3 regions of the Emergencia sp. JLR.KK010 genome follow, and region 3 is predicted to be linked to each of the others. Evidence: riboswitches for the same ligand, from Rfam matches in the RefSeq annotation. Region 3 holds a riboswitch; each other region holds the start of a gene.
The links. Region 3 has a riboswitch for cobalamin ahead of cbiD (cobalt-precorrin-5B (C(1))-methyltransferase CbiD). Riboswitches for the same ligand answer to the same signal wherever they lie in the genome.
Positions count from the first base shown of each region.

Region 1: linked by a shared signal. The riboswitch ahead of V1225_RS12930 (radical SAM protein) and the one ahead of cbiD (cobalt-precorrin-5B (C(1))-methyltransferase CbiD) in region 3 are both predicted to bind cobalamin.
Region 2: linked by a shared signal. The riboswitch ahead of V1225_RS04790 (energy-coupling factor transporter transmembrane component T) and the one ahead of cbiD (cobalt-precorrin-5B (C(1))-methyltransferase CbiD) in region 3 are both predicted to bind cobalamin.

Region 1 covers NZ_CP143550.1:2,680,455-2,685,291, reverse strand. The annotation lists gene V1225_RS12940 (ABC transporter ATP-binding protein) at 1-459, shown strand, start outside; gene V1225_RS12935 (ABC transporter permease subunit) at 456-1,241, shown strand; cobalamin riboswitch at 1,228-1,420, shown strand; gene V1225_RS12930 (radical SAM protein) at 1,554-2,924, shown strand; gene V1225_RS12925 (TetR/AcrR family transcriptional regulator) at 3,057-3,656, shown strand; gene V1225_RS12920 (aldo/keto reductase) at 3,680-4,798, shown strand.
Region 2 covers NZ_CP143550.1:1,007,161-1,011,997, reverse strand. The annotation lists gene V1225_RS04795 (ABC transporter ATP-binding protein) at 1-455, opposite strand, end outside; gene V1225_RS04790 (energy-coupling factor transporter transmembrane component T) at 428-1,336, opposite strand; cobalamin riboswitch at 1,451-1,643, opposite strand; gene V1225_RS04785 (Rpn family recombination-promoting nuclease/putative transposase) at 1,921-2,832, shown strand; gene rplQ (50S ribosomal protein L17) at 2,926-3,267, opposite strand; gene V1225_RS04775 (DNA-directed RNA polymerase subunit alpha) at 3,312-4,256, opposite strand; gene rpsD (30S ribosomal protein S4) at 4,306-4,837, opposite strand, start outside.
Region 3 covers NZ_CP143550.1:1,930,599-1,935,435, forward strand. The annotation lists gene V1225_RS09235 (hypothetical protein) at 1-716, shown strand, start outside; gene V1225_RS09240 (sirohydrochlorin cobaltochelatase) at 730-1,530, shown strand; cobalamin riboswitch at 1,608-1,797, shown strand; gene cbiD (cobalt-precorrin-5B (C(1))-methyltransferase CbiD) at 1,985-3,157, shown strand; gene cobI (precorrin-2 C(20)-methyltransferase) at 3,154-3,840, shown strand; gene cobM (precorrin-4 C(11)-methyltransferase) at 3,844-4,593, shown strand; gene V1225_RS09260 (cobalamin biosynthesis protein) at 4,593-4,837, shown strand, end outside.

The DNA of each region.
Region 1 (4,837 bases), 750 kb from region 3:
TGCGCGCTGCAGCATCAGCCGGAAATTTTAATTCTGGACGAACCGACCAGCGGTCTTGACCCACTGATGCAGAAAGAATTTTTTGAAATCCTTCGGGAGCGCAATGCAGATGGAACGACTATTTTTTTGTCCAGTCATATTTTGTCAGAGGTGCAGCGAAACTGCAGCCGTGCCGCAATCATTCGTGAAGGGAAGATCATTGCCTGCGATCGTGTAGAGGCGCTTTCTCGCACCAGCGCCAGGCGTGTTGCGGTTTGCGGCAGCGTAAATCTTGACGGACTTTGCGGAATTCGTGACCGGAAAGAGATTGCGGGGCAGACCAGCTTTCTTTACAGCGGCGATATGAACAAGTTGCTGAGAAGGCTTGCGGATGGACAGATTGCGGATCTCGCCGTATCTGAGCCGGATTTGGAAGAGGTATTTCTTCACTATTATGAAAAGGATGGTGAGGCGCTGTGATATTGGTTAGACATGAGTTGAGACAGGGACGCGTTTCGTTTTTGATTTGGACTGCTGCCATTTCTTTTCTTCTGGCAGTTTGCATCTTCCTCTTTCCGGAGATGAAAGGACAGATGGAGAGTGTTGGCGATGTGTTTGCTTCCATGGGCTCTTTTTCCGACGCTTTTGGAATGGACCGTCTGAACTTCGGCATGCTGACCGGATTTTATGCTATTGAATGTGGGAATGTGCTGGGGCTTGGCGGCGCATTCTATGCCTGTCTGTGCGCGGCTGGCATTTTGAGCAAGGAAGAAAAAGATGGAACGGCTGAATTCCTGCTGACCCATCCGATTAGCCGCAGGCGGGTCGTGACGGAAAAACTCCTTGCGGTATTGGTGCAGGTGACGGCGATGAATCTGCTGGTTTATGGGATTTCTGTGTGCGCTATAGCGGCGGTAGGTGAAGCGATTCCCTGGAGGGAAATCAATTTGCTGCATCTTGCGTATTATCTGCTGCAACTGGAGCTGGCGGGGATTTGCTTCGGGATTTCTGCTTTCACACGTAAAGGCAGCGTGGGCGCCGGACTTGGCATCGCTTTTATGATGTATTTTCTGAATCTCATTGCCAACATTGCGGAAGCGGCGGCGTTTTTAAAATATGTGACGCCTTTCGCCTACTGCGAAGGAGCGGATATCGTGACAGCGGGCAGTCTCGATGGGACACTGGTGACAATCGGGATGGTAATTGGGCTGCTTGGGATTGGAGCCGGCTATTTGCGGTATGTAAAAAAAGATATTTATTAAATCATGTTCTCCCGATTGGATTGGGCGCTAAGATGGAAGCAGGTGAGAATCCTGCACGGTACCGCCACTGTAAGGGAGAGTTCTTGTTCGAGGGTTTTAGACTAGCCCCTGGAAACGGGAAGGTGAGTAAGAACGATGCCCTTTGAGTTAGGAGACATGCAGAAAATATGGGCTGCACCATTTTGGTGCAGCTTTTGATTAGTCAAATCCAGGAAATTGTCTAGTTCTAATTTTTGAAAAGTGCAGTATAATATGTTACGAAAAAAAGGAAATATATCTTCATAGAGACGAATAAACTGGAGGTGGAATATTTTGGTAAAGGATGTAAAACATATCATGGAAAGAAAAGCCTTCGAAAAAGGCTTGGAGTCGATTATCAACAAGGGACAGGAAAAGGATTTGACCGAAGTTATGCTTCCTATGATTAATATGCTGGAGAAAATTTTAGGAGACGCATGGGAAGGTTCTTCCTATGAACTTTTGAGAAAGCTGGCAAAAGACCCGAATAGCAAGTGGACCCATTATACACAAAATATTTTGCGCAATGTGGATCCGCATATTTTGAAGACCGTTGCTTTAAATGCTGGATATGAGTCTGGTTTTCGTGGTTACAAGACTTCTCTGAAAATGTCTGAAAAATACCAGTGCAATATTCCATGGATTATTCTGATGGACCCTACAACAGCGTGCAATATGCACTGTACCGGTTGTTGGGCTGCGGAATATGGCGATAAAATGAACCTTTCTTTTGAGGATATGGATAGAATTATCACAGAAGGTAAAGAATTGGGTATTCACGCTTTTCTGTTCACCGGCGGCGAACCGCTGATTAAGAAAAAGGAAATTATCCGTCTGTGCGAAAAACACAGCGATTGTGCATTTCATGCGTTTACCAACGGTACACTGATTGATGGAGCATTCTGTGACGACCTTCTTCGAGTAGGTAATTTCTTTGTATCGGTTAGCATTGAGGGCTTTGAAGAAAGCAACGACGGGAGAAGAGGAGAAGGCCATTTCCAGAAAGCCTTGGCGGCGATGGATTTGATGCATGAAAAGAGAATTCCTTTCGGTGTGTCGATTTGCTATACGAGCAAGAACTATTTGACTGTAACCAGTGATGAATTCCTGGATATGCTTATCGATAAAGGCTGTGTTTTTGCATGGTATTTCCATTATATGCCGGTGGGTGTCAATGCGAGTACAGAACTGCTTTTGACACCGGAACAGAGAGTTTATATGCACGATAAAATCAGGGAAATCCGCGGTATTACAGGTGGTAAAGAGATATTTGCGATTGACTTTCAAAACGATGGAGAGTTTGTACATGGCTGCATTGCGGCAGGGGAAAGGTATTGCCATATCAATGCCAACGGAGACGTGGAACCTTGTGTATTTATTCACTACTCCGGCGCTAATATCAAAGAAAAGTCACTTCTTGATTGTTTGCGTCAGCCGCTATTTCTTGCATATCGTGATGGACAGCCGTTTAATGACAATCATCTGCGGCCTTGCCCTATGCTGGAAAACCCAGGAATTCTGCAGGAATTAGTAAAGAAGACCGGAGCAAAATCTACGGATTTAGAAGCGCCGGAATCCTGTGAGCATCTTTGTGGAAAGTGCACAGAATATGCAAAGAACTGGGCGCCGGTGGCAGATAAACTGTGGGAGCAGGATAGGAAATAAACATATGCTGCAAGAGATAAGCTGCGCTGTTTGATGAGGAAATATCAAGCAGTGCAGTTTTTTTAAAATTGACTATAAGTCATTGACTGATAGTCAATTATACAGTATAATAAAGAAAAAGGAGGCACGCTTATGACGAGCAGACAGATTGCTGCCCTTGCAACAAAGAAAAAACTGCTGGATGCAGGCAGCAAAATTATCGCAGAGAAAGGACTTTCTCAGGCGACAGTTGACGAGATCACTGCACTGGCAGGTGTTTCGAAGGGCACCTTTTATACTTATTTTAAGAAGAAAGAGGATATTGTATTTGCGCTTGGATATGGTGCTTTCAGCGAGGTTTTGGATAAGGCCATGAGCCTGCAGGATACTTTCATAGAAAAAATCATCTATTATATGGTGCATTTTTCGGCATATATTGAAGACAGCGGATATAAGCTTTCTCAGGAGTGGATCAGAAGTTTGTCTGATATTTCTTCTTCGGAGGAGACAGGTCCCCGTGGAAAGCTCAAGTTTGATCTGGATTCGATCAGCCGATTGATTCAGGCAGGGGTAGAAGAAGGAAATCTGGCAAAAGATACGCCGGCAGAAGTTTTAACCCATACTTTGGCGGATATACTTTACGGGCAGATGTTCTGCTGGAGTGTAAGTGACGGCAGCTACAGTCTGAGAGCGCGCACAGAAGAATTTTGCGAGACCTGTCTGCCAGAGATTTTCAAAGCGTACGCACTTTAATTCAACAAAAAGGAGGAAATGTGATGAATGACCTTGGGAAAGACATTAAGAAGCTGGGATTCGGATTGATGAGACTGCCGCAGAAGGACGGCGTCATCGATGTAGAGGAAACCAGTAAAATGGTCGATTTGTTTATGGAAGCGGGATTTACATATTTTGATACAGCCTGGGCTTATGCTGGTTCGGAAGATGCGATTCGCAAGGCGCTGGTTGAAAGATATCCACGGGAAAGCTTTCAGCTAGCCACAAAGAATGCAGCATGGATTAATTGCAAGACCAAGGAAGAAGCCTATGAACAGTTTGAGGTTTCTTTGAAACAGACAGGCGCAGGATATTTCGATTTTTATTTGCTGCACAATTTGGGAGAGGGCAGAAGCCGTTATTTCGACGAGTATGATATGTGGAACTGGGTGCAGGAAAAGAAAAAGGCGGGACTGATTAAGCATGTCGGATTTTCTTTTCATTCTACCCCGGAGGAACTGGAAGAAATTCTGACAGCCCATCCGGAGATGGAGTTTGTGCAGCTGCAGATTAACTATGCGGATTGGGAAAATCCGACTGTACAGTCCAGAGGCTGTTACGAAGTGGCAAAAAAACACGGCAAGCCGGTTATCGTTATGGAACCAGTAAAAGGGGGCATGTTGGCAACACCGCCGGAATCTGTCGTTAAGATTTTTAAAGAAGCAGAACCGGATTCATCGGTTGCTTCGTGGGCAGTTCGCTTTGCGGCTGATTTAGACGGGGTGATGACAGTACTTTCCGGCATGAGCAATGTAGCGCAGATGGAAGATAATCTGTCCTACATGAGGGAATTTACAGGACTTACTGCAGAGCAGAGAGAAACGCTGAAAAATGCGCAGGAGGAACTGGCAAGGATACCGATGATTCCGTGTACTGTCTGTAATTATTGCGCAAAGGTCTGCCCGATGCAGATTGGCATCTCCGGATCCTTTACTGCCATGAACTACCTGACCCTTTATCGGGACAAAGCCATGGCGCAGCATCAGGAAAGCTGGCTGGTTTCCGGTCACGGTCTGAAACAGGCGAAGGAATGTATCGGTTGCGGTAAATGTGAGGAAGCATGTCCGCAGCACATCGCAATTAGAGAAGAGTTGAAAAAGGTAACGGAAGAGTTGTTATAAGAATTAAAGCAGCTGTAGGTAAAAGATGCCTGCAGCTCT
Region 2 (4,837 bases), 920 kb from region 3:
AGATTGAGAAGCTGCTTCTGTCCGCCAGACAGTTCGCTTACATTTTTGCGAAACCAGCCCTGGATGTCGAAATAGCTTGCCATTTCTGCCACTTTTCGCTTAATCGTCGCATTGTCCATGCCCAGACTTTCAAGGCCAAAGGCAAGCTCGTGCCAAACCTTATCCGTAACAATTTGATTGTCCGGATTCTGCTGTACAAATCCAATTTCCGTTACACTGCGCCGATCATCGAGATCTGCCACAGGCTCACCGCAGTACAAAACCTGCCCCTGCAAATTGCCGTAGGGAATCAAATTTTTCTTCAGTTGTTTCAAAAGAGTGCTTTTTCCGCAGCCCGACTTGCCGCACAGTACGATAAACTCGCTGGGCTCTATAGCAAAACTTACATCCTTTAAGGCGTTACCTTCCGCTAGGGGATAAGAAAAAGTCACATGTTCAAGTCTAATTGTTTCCATTTATATTCTCCTATGATGTCGACAATCATCGGTGCCGCTGATAAAATTGCGTAGCTGATTAAAATCAACGCCGTTGTCAAATCCAACTGCGGAAGGACCAGTTTCGGATAAAAGTACATGTTGGTGACCCCTAGATAAGCACCATAAAATACCGGAGATGCCGTCACTGCCATCAATATCAGCATGGCAATATCTCTTCTCGAAAACTTGAAGAGGTGAAAGCTTGTTCTGCCCTTCAGCCCATAGCCTCTGGCTTCCATAGAGTCAGCACTTTCAATAGATGCTTCCAATGACCATGCAATTAAGATGGATACTTCCTTTAAAAGCTGTCTGGCGCGTCTGATTAAATTTCCTTCGGTATGACTGCGTTTCATGCATTTTTGCCCCAGCGTAATTTCCGCAAAGCGGTTTTTGAGCAGGGGGATAAATCTGAAAATCATGGACAAGGTCAGCCCCAGCACTGGTGCAACTTTTCCGAAGAGGTAAATCAGCTTATCCGCTGTAATAATTACGTTGAAGCAGGAAAACCACACAACCACGGCAATGAGCATAACCGCAGATGCAATACCGTAAACGATAGACTCCGCTGTAATTCTGTTGGTATTGATATACATCAGCACCGTTTCTCCATTGTTGTTGAAAAACATGTTGATAATTACCATGACAAGGAGCATCGCCAGCGAAATCCCAAGGTTTAGCTTCAGGCTCTTAAAGCCTTTGAGCACGAAGGCATAGCTCCAGGAAAATACCAGGCTCACCGCCAAAAAATACGGTGAAATAGAAAACATAGTAATACCCACAACCAGCGCAAAATAGGTAATGTTGACAAGTGGGTGAAAGGAACAAAATTCCGCTGTTTCACCAAGTCCTTTATTTTCCATGGCTCACCTCCTGTGATATGATATCATTATCCTCAGACAATAAAAAAGCTGTAGCACAATGGTGCTACAGTCCGTTTTTTCTGTATCTTCTATCTCGCTTAGCCAATAACCGTCAGCCGCTTTCATATTCCATGCAGGTCTTCTGGCTCAGAGATCATCACACTGCTATCCTTCCCGACGTTTCATCACGAAACGTTAGTGGTTTCTTAGCAGCATTCCTTCAATACAGCGACGGTAACCGCGCAGGACTCACACCTGCTTCCCTCTTAGCTGACAACTTGTCAGAACATGAAATAGTTTCATTCAATTGTTTCTAATGATTTATATACAGTATAGCACAGGCGGAAAGCTTTGTACAGTATAAAACTCTGCTTCCAAATCAGTTTACCATTTTTACAAAGTATTTTCTCAAAACATAGCTGGCAGCCCGTTTCTTCTTTCAGTCTATCATCTTCCAAATTCTGTATTGACTAGGGGATTTTTCCATGATAAAATTAGTATAAGGAGAAAAAGGCAAACTTTTACTATTTTGTCATTTTCTCTTTTTTAGTTTTTGCTGATTTCGTTCAAAGAAAGGGAGAAATATGAAACAAAAATCACAATTACGCCTGACTGATGATCTGGTCTTCTACTTTGTCTATGCATCCGATACAGACGCATCCCGCCATGCACTTATGGCTATGCTGAATCTGGTTCTGGACCGCAAAGATGATCCCATTACAGAGGTTACCGTTCTAAACAGCGTGCACAAAGGCTTCAAACCGAGCGATAAAGGCACGATTATGGACATCCGCGCCAAAACCCATGATGGAGAGCAGTTCAACGTGGAAATGCAGAATAAAGTACAGGATGGCTTCGAAAACCGTATTCTGCTGTATGGCTGCCGCATGACAAATTCTTCATTGGATTCCGGGGAAAACTATGATAAAATGAAGAAAAACGTAGTCATCTCTTTTGTCAACGGCATACAGTTCAGCCATATTCCGGATTTCCATACCCGGTTTATCATGGCAGAGGACACCTACGGGTACCCTCTGACTGACAAGCTGGAAATTCATTTTCTGGAGTTGGGGAAACTGCAGGCGCAAGATCCTTCGCTGATGAGCCCGTTGGAGCAGTTCTGTTCCTATATAAAATACGTTGGTGATGACCAGAAAGAAGACTATGTTGCAAAACTCTTAGAAACTGATGAGGAGGCAATCCATATGTCCGATCGGGTATACAAAAATGTTACAGACGATGAAGTCTTAGAAGTTCTCTTATGGCATGAGGAGATGGCAAAACACGACCGTACTACGGAACGTGATGCAGCCAGACGAGAAGGTCTCGCAGAAGGTAAAGCAGAAGGTATAGAACAGGGCATCGCCGCCCTTATTTTGGATAATCTGGAAGAAGGAAAGACGCAGGTACAGATTCTCTCTAAGCTGCAAAAGCACTTCTCCCTAACCGAGGATAAAGCACAAGAGTACTATTTAAAATATAGCAAGACGTACTAAGCGTTCCCATCCATAAAGAAATATAGAATGAACAAACCCTGCAAGGCGTATGCCTTACAGGGTTTTCATGTTTAGTATTAAGTTGATGTTTGATTATACTAATTCTACGAACACTACTTCAGCGCAATCGCCTCTTCTAGGTCCCAGCTTCAGAATTCTTGTATATCCACCGTTTCTGTCAGCATACTTTGGTGCAATTTCATCAAACAGCTTGCTTACTACGCTTTCGTCGTAGATGTATGCCAGCGCCTGTCTTCTTGCGTGAAGGTCGCCGCGCTTTGCAAGTGTAATCAGCTTTTCTGCTTCTCTTCTAGCTTCCTTAGCTCTGCAGTCAGTAGTAGAAATTCTACCTTCTCTGAGCAGATCAGTTACCAGATTTCTCAGCATAGCTTTTCTGTGAGCAGTAGGTCTGCCCAGTTTTCTATATCCTGGCATATCAATTCTCCTTTCACTTCGTTATTGTCTGTCTATGCAAATGATTAATCGTCGCTTGGTTTGAGACCAAGTCCTAATTCTTCTAATTTTGCTTTCACTTCGTCGAGGGACTTCTTACCAAGGTTTCTAACCTTCATCATATCCTCTTCGGTGCGTTCGGTTAATTCTTCAACAGTGTTGATTGCAGCTCTCTTCAGGCAGTTGAAAGAACGAACGGAAAGTTCCAATTCATCAATTGTCATTTCCAGCGCTTTTTCTTTCTGGTCTTCTTCTTTTGCAACCATGATTTCCATACCGTCGGTAGAATCATCCAGCTGAATGAAGAGATTCAGGTGTTCCTGCATAATCTTCGCTCCTATGGATACGCCTTCTTCCGGCGTGATGGAACCATCTGTCCAAATTTCCAGAATCAATCTGTCAAAGTCAGTGACCTGACCAACTCTTGTGTTCTCTACTGTATAGTTGACTTTTCTGACAGGTGTGTAGATAGAGTCAACTGGAATCACTGAAATCGGTGTGCTTTCAGTCTTGTTCTGGTCAGCAGGCACATAGCCTCTGCCTCTTGCGAGGTTAATCTCCATTACAAGAGTAGCATTTTCTTCCAGTGTTGCAATATGCAGCTCAGGATTGAAAATTTCCATTTCGGAATCGCCAATGATGTCCGCAGCCGTTACAACTTTTGGACCAACCGCATTGATGATTACACGCTTTGTATTATCGCCGTTCAGTCTTACAGCAAGTTTCTTTAAGTTTAAGATGATTTCTGTTACGTCTTCTTTGACACCTGGTATCGTTGAAAACTCGTGAAGTATTCCGTCGATTTTTACAGAAGTTACAGCAGCACCCGGAAGCGAACTCAAGAGAATTCTTCTCATGCAGTTTCCCAGTGTTGTACCATAACCTCTTTCAAGAGGTTCTACGACAAATTTGCCGTAAGTACCGTCTTCGTCCACAAACTTAGTGATTGTTGGTTTTTCGATTTCTATCACTAAAAACCCTCCTTCTTATTCCAAGTAATACCGGTTTTATGCCGCTTGTTTACTTGGAGTACAATTCGACGATTAAGTGCTCTGCAACCGGAGTATCGATATCTTCTCTTGTTGGCATAGCAACAACTTTACCTTCTAATTTCTCAACGTCTACTGCCATCCATGAAGGTACAGTGATTGACATTTCTTTGATTTCCTTAAATTTAGGGGAGCTTGTGCTCTTTTCCTTAACTTTAATGACATCACCAGCTTTCAGCTGCATAGATGGAGCTGTAGCTTTCTTGCCATTTACTGTGAAATGTCCGTGAACAACCAGCTGTCTTGCTTCTTTTCGGGAAGATGCAAAACCTAATCTATATACTGCGTTATCCAATCTGGTTTCTAATAAGATCAGTAAGTTTTCACCAGTCTTACCCTGTTTTCTAGCAGCTTTATCAAATAAATTTCTAAACTGCTTTTCCTGCATTCCGTAGAATCTCTTAGCTTTCTGCTTTTCGCGGAGCTGCAGTCCATAGTCAGAAGTCTTCTTTCTGGACTGACCGTGCTGTCCGGGAGCGTAATTTCTCTTCTCAATTGCGCAT
Region 3 (4,837 bases):
GTAAAGGCGGAAAAACTATGGAGCAGATGGAAAAAGAGCGATTGCATAAGGAAAAGCTTCTTGACATGGTCAGAGAAAAAGCACTGGAGCTTGGGAAAATTCCGCATCCCAGAGATCTGCCTGAGGTTTGCAGGGAAATCAAAAAATATTACAGCGGCTGGACTTCTGTTATTAAAGCTGCAAAGCTGGATGCTGATTTTCTTAAAAGAGCAGTCTATAAGATTCCTGATTTAGAACTGGAATATATCAATATGCTGGAAGCAGTTAGAAATTTTGCTCATGAAATAGGACGAAGTCCTCTTCATGGAGAAATTGAACAGGCTGTTAAGCAGGCGCTCATAGAGCGATGCGGCTCCTGGCGCAATGCGCTGTTTCAGATTGATTTGGAACCGGTCCTCCGAATGGAGCCTTTTCACGATATTTATATCGACCATAGAATGACAGAAAATCGAAGGCATCATTCTGACAGTCTCTATGGCTGCTATTATAAGGTATTGAATCTGGATGAAGATGATAGAAAGCGCCTTGGTATGGTAAAAGATATCTATCTGAAAAACGGAAAAATTCCTATGAAAAAGGAAGTGCCAAGACAGCTGCGGCAGGATTTGCACGAAAAATGCGGTTCCTGGGGTAACGTTCTCTATCAGATTGGCGTTACGCCAAAGGAATACTACGAGGAGAAAAATAAAAAGAAAAATAGTAATCAAGGAAAGTAAGAGGAATAAAAAGATGAATCAGAAACAAGACACCGCGATTCTGGTAGTCAGCTTTGGCACCAGCTATAACGAAAATAGAAAGGTCACAATAGATGCTATTGAGCAGGCAGTTGCGGATGCTTTTTCAGATTATCCGGTGCGGCGTGCTTTTACCAGTCAGATGATTATTAATAAGCTAAAGAAAAGAGATGGACTTCATATCGACAACGAAGCTGAGTCACTGCAGCATGCAGCAGCAGATGGATTCAGAAAGCTGGTGATACAGCCGACACATTTGATGAATGGAACAGAGTATCACGACCTTCTGCGCGATGTGGAAAAACATAGAGATCTTTTTGCAGCTGCAGTACTTGGAGAACCTCTTTTAACTGATAAAGAGGATTTTGAGAAAGTTGCAGCTGCCATGGTGGAAGACACAAAAGAGCATACGGATGAAAAGACGGCCGTGGTGTTGATGGGACATGGAACAGGTGTTGAGGCAAACAGGGTATACTTTGATTTGCAAGATGAGCTCAGAAAACAGGGACACCACAACTATTTTATCGCAACTGTGGAAGCGGTACCAACGCTGGAAGATATTCTTCCTGCCTTAAAGGAAGGCGGTTATGAAAAAATTGTGCTGCAGCCTTTAATGATTGTTGCAGGCGATCATGCCAATAACGATATGGCAAGTGATGATGAAGATTCATGGAAAACGATTCTGGAAAAAGAGGGCTATGCGGTGCAGTGTGTACTGCGAGGCATGGGGCAGATTCCTGCAATCAGAGAAATTTTTGCGCAGCATACAGCAAGGGCATTTGAAAAGCTTAAATAAGCATCCCGATAAACGGCTGCTTCAAGCTGGTGCAAATTGCAGTTGACAGCCGAAAACGATTGTAATATAATTCTGTTAAACAACTTGAAAATATTGGTTGATAAAATCGTAATATGGAATCAGGTGAGAGTCCTGAACAGTCCTGCTGCCGTAATGACGGAGTTTTTATGCAAGGCATATGGCCGGTCACTGGGAATCGTTCCTGGGAAGGCGCATAAGAGCGTTGACGTCAGAGTCGGAAGACATCCCAATATTTTACCATGAAAGTCACAGGATATGAGTTTTAGGGTAATAATAGTAAATTCTTCGGCGGCTGGACTCCCAAAACGGAAAAGAAGGAGACAGTGCGAAGAGTTTTACTTAATGCAAGATAAATTTGAACCCGAATCCTGTGGATTCGGGTTTTTCTATTGCAACATTATTCATTGCAGGAAAAGCCTGCAGAAAGGATAATATGGAGAAGTTTACCGTCAAAAATGGAAAAAAACTAAAATACGGTTTTACAACCGGAAGTTGCGCTGCTGCTGCAGCTGCAGCGGCAGCGGCTATGCTTTTTTCTGGAGAGAAAGTCTCTGAGGCGGAGGTTATATTGCCTGCAGGAGAGAAAACGACCATGCAGGTCAGTGAAATAGATATAGATAAGGGTACGGTTTGCTGCACGGTGATAAAAGACGGAGGCGATGACCCTGATGCAACCCATGGCGCAGGAATTTCAGCCTGTGTCAGCAAGGAGCCGATTTCATCGGGAACTTTAGCAGAAACTCGAGATCGTATTACCTTGCTGGGCGGCTGCGGCATAGGCATTATTACAGCAAAAGGCCTGCAGTGCAGCGTAGGAGAGCCTGCCATCAACCCGGTGCCGAGGCAGATGATCTTTGAAAATGTGCAAAGGATACGCAGGAAGTACGGAAAAGAGGAGGAACCTATATATATAGAAATTTCTGTGCCTTGCGGTGCGGAGATTGCAAAAAAAACATATAACCCAAGACTTGGGATTGTTGGGGGGATTTCTATTCTGGGAACGACAGGTATTGTCGATCCTATGAGTGAAAAGGCTCTTGTCGATACGATTAAGACTGTGATCGACAAACAGTATCAGGAGAATCCGAAGCGGATTCTTATCGCCCCGGGAAATTACGGCAGGGAATTTTGCCGTGAGTATCTGGGACTGGATATCGCAAAGGCTGTATCCATCTCTAACTATATTGGAGAAGCTTTGGATTACATTAAGTTTAAGGGGTTTGAGGAAATACTTCTGGTAGGCCATACAGGCAAGCTGATCAAGCTGGCAGCAGGGATTATGAATACCCATTCCTCTTACGCTGATGGCAGAATGGAGATTATCGGTATGCATAGTGCCGTTTGCGGTGCTGACTGCGATACTGTAAAAGCAATTGCAGAGTGTATTACCACCGATGAGGCGTTTGCTCTGATTCAGGAAAAAAATTATTATGAGGAAGTAAAAGCAAGGATTTTGGAAAAGGTTCTGTACCATCTCCATTTCAGGCTGAAAGGACAGGTGAAAGTTGAGACGGTATTGTTTACTACAGATCGAAACCATATTATGAAAAGCCCTGGTGCAGACCGGCTTGCTGAAATGATACGAAAGGATATGAAACAGATATGAGTGGAAAATTTTATGCAGTAGGACTGGGACCGGGAGATCCACAGCTGCTTACAATGAAAGCCATCAATGTAATGAAAGACTGTCATGTTATTGCAGTGCCAAGAAGCGGAGCAGCAGAAAACGTGGCGCTGAAAATTGCGGGAGATTACATCTTGGACAAGGAAATCCTGGAATGCGATATGCCCATGATTAAAGATAAAGAAGAGCTTAATCGCTGTCACGAGAGGTCTGCTGATGCCATTTCCGAAATTTTAGAGCAGGGAAAGGATGTGGCGTTTCTGACCTTAGGAGATCCGGCAATTTACAGCACAGTCATGTACGTGCATAGAAAACTCGCCCAGCGGGGTTATCAGACAGCAATGGTGCCGGGCGTTCCGTCCTTCTGCGGTGCGGCGGCCAGTCTGAATATATCTCTTTGCGAACGTGAGGAAATGCTGCACATCATTCCGGCGACCTATAAAGGAAGTCAGGCGGAAGAACTGGAAGGCACGAAAGTGCTGATGAAGTCAGGCAAAACCATCATGAAGATTAAAGATCAGCTGGCTGACAAGAAAGCTATGATGGTAGAATGCGCCACCATGGAAAATGAAAGGGTATATCAGGACCTAAAAGAACTGAAAGAGCAGTCCAGCTACTTTTCGCTGATTATAATTCCGTCGGAAGACAGACAAAAGGAGAGTTAAACTATGATTTATTTTATCGGAGCAGGTCCGGGCGCTGCAGATTTAATTACTGTCAGAGGGGCGGAGCTTCTAAAGAAAGCAGACGTTATCATTTATGCAGGTTCTCTTGTGAATCCGGCACTTTTAGATTATGCTGGTAAAGACTGTAAGATTTATAACAGTGCCAAGATGACTTTGGAAGAGGTTATTGCGGTGATGAAAGAAAACAAGGGAAAGGAAGTAGTTCGGCTCCACACAGGAGATCCTTGTATCTACGGCGCGATTAGAGAGCAGATGGATATTTTAGACCGGGAAAATATGGAATATGTTTCTGTACCCGGCGTCAGCTCCTTTATCGGTGCTGCAGCAGCATTAAATGCAGAATACACTTTACCTAATGTAAGCCAGACAGTCATTTTGACAAGAATGGCAGGAAGAACCCCGGTTCCTGAGAAAGAAGAAATTTCTAAACTGGCTGAACATGGAGCAACCATGGTAGTATTTCTAACCTCCACCATGTTGGCTGAGCTTTCTGAACGACTCATTGCAGGCGGGTACGCACCGGACAGCCCGGCGGCGATTGTTTATAAGGCAACCTGGCCGGACGAAAAGGTGGTTCGCACCACGGTGAAGGACATCGCAAAAGCTGCAGAAGAAAATGGTATCAATAAAATGGCGCTGATTATGGTAGGCGGTTTTTTAGGCAGCGAATACGAGCGTTCTAGGCTCTATGATCCGTCTTTTACTCATCTGTTCAGAGAGGCGACAAAATAATGAAAAACATCAGTATTCTGGCATTTACGGCTAGAGGACAAAGCCTGGCAGAGAAAATTGCAGAAAGGCTGCAAGAGACGTGCAGTGCGGAGATTTTCGATAAAAGAAAAGAAAGCGCGAGAGAATATCTGAAAGCAAACTTTGAGAAAAAAGACACTTTTCTCTTTATCTGCGCGGCAGGCATTGCCGTTCGCCTGATTGCACCGCTGATTAAAACCAAGGATCAGGATCCGGCAGTAGTAGT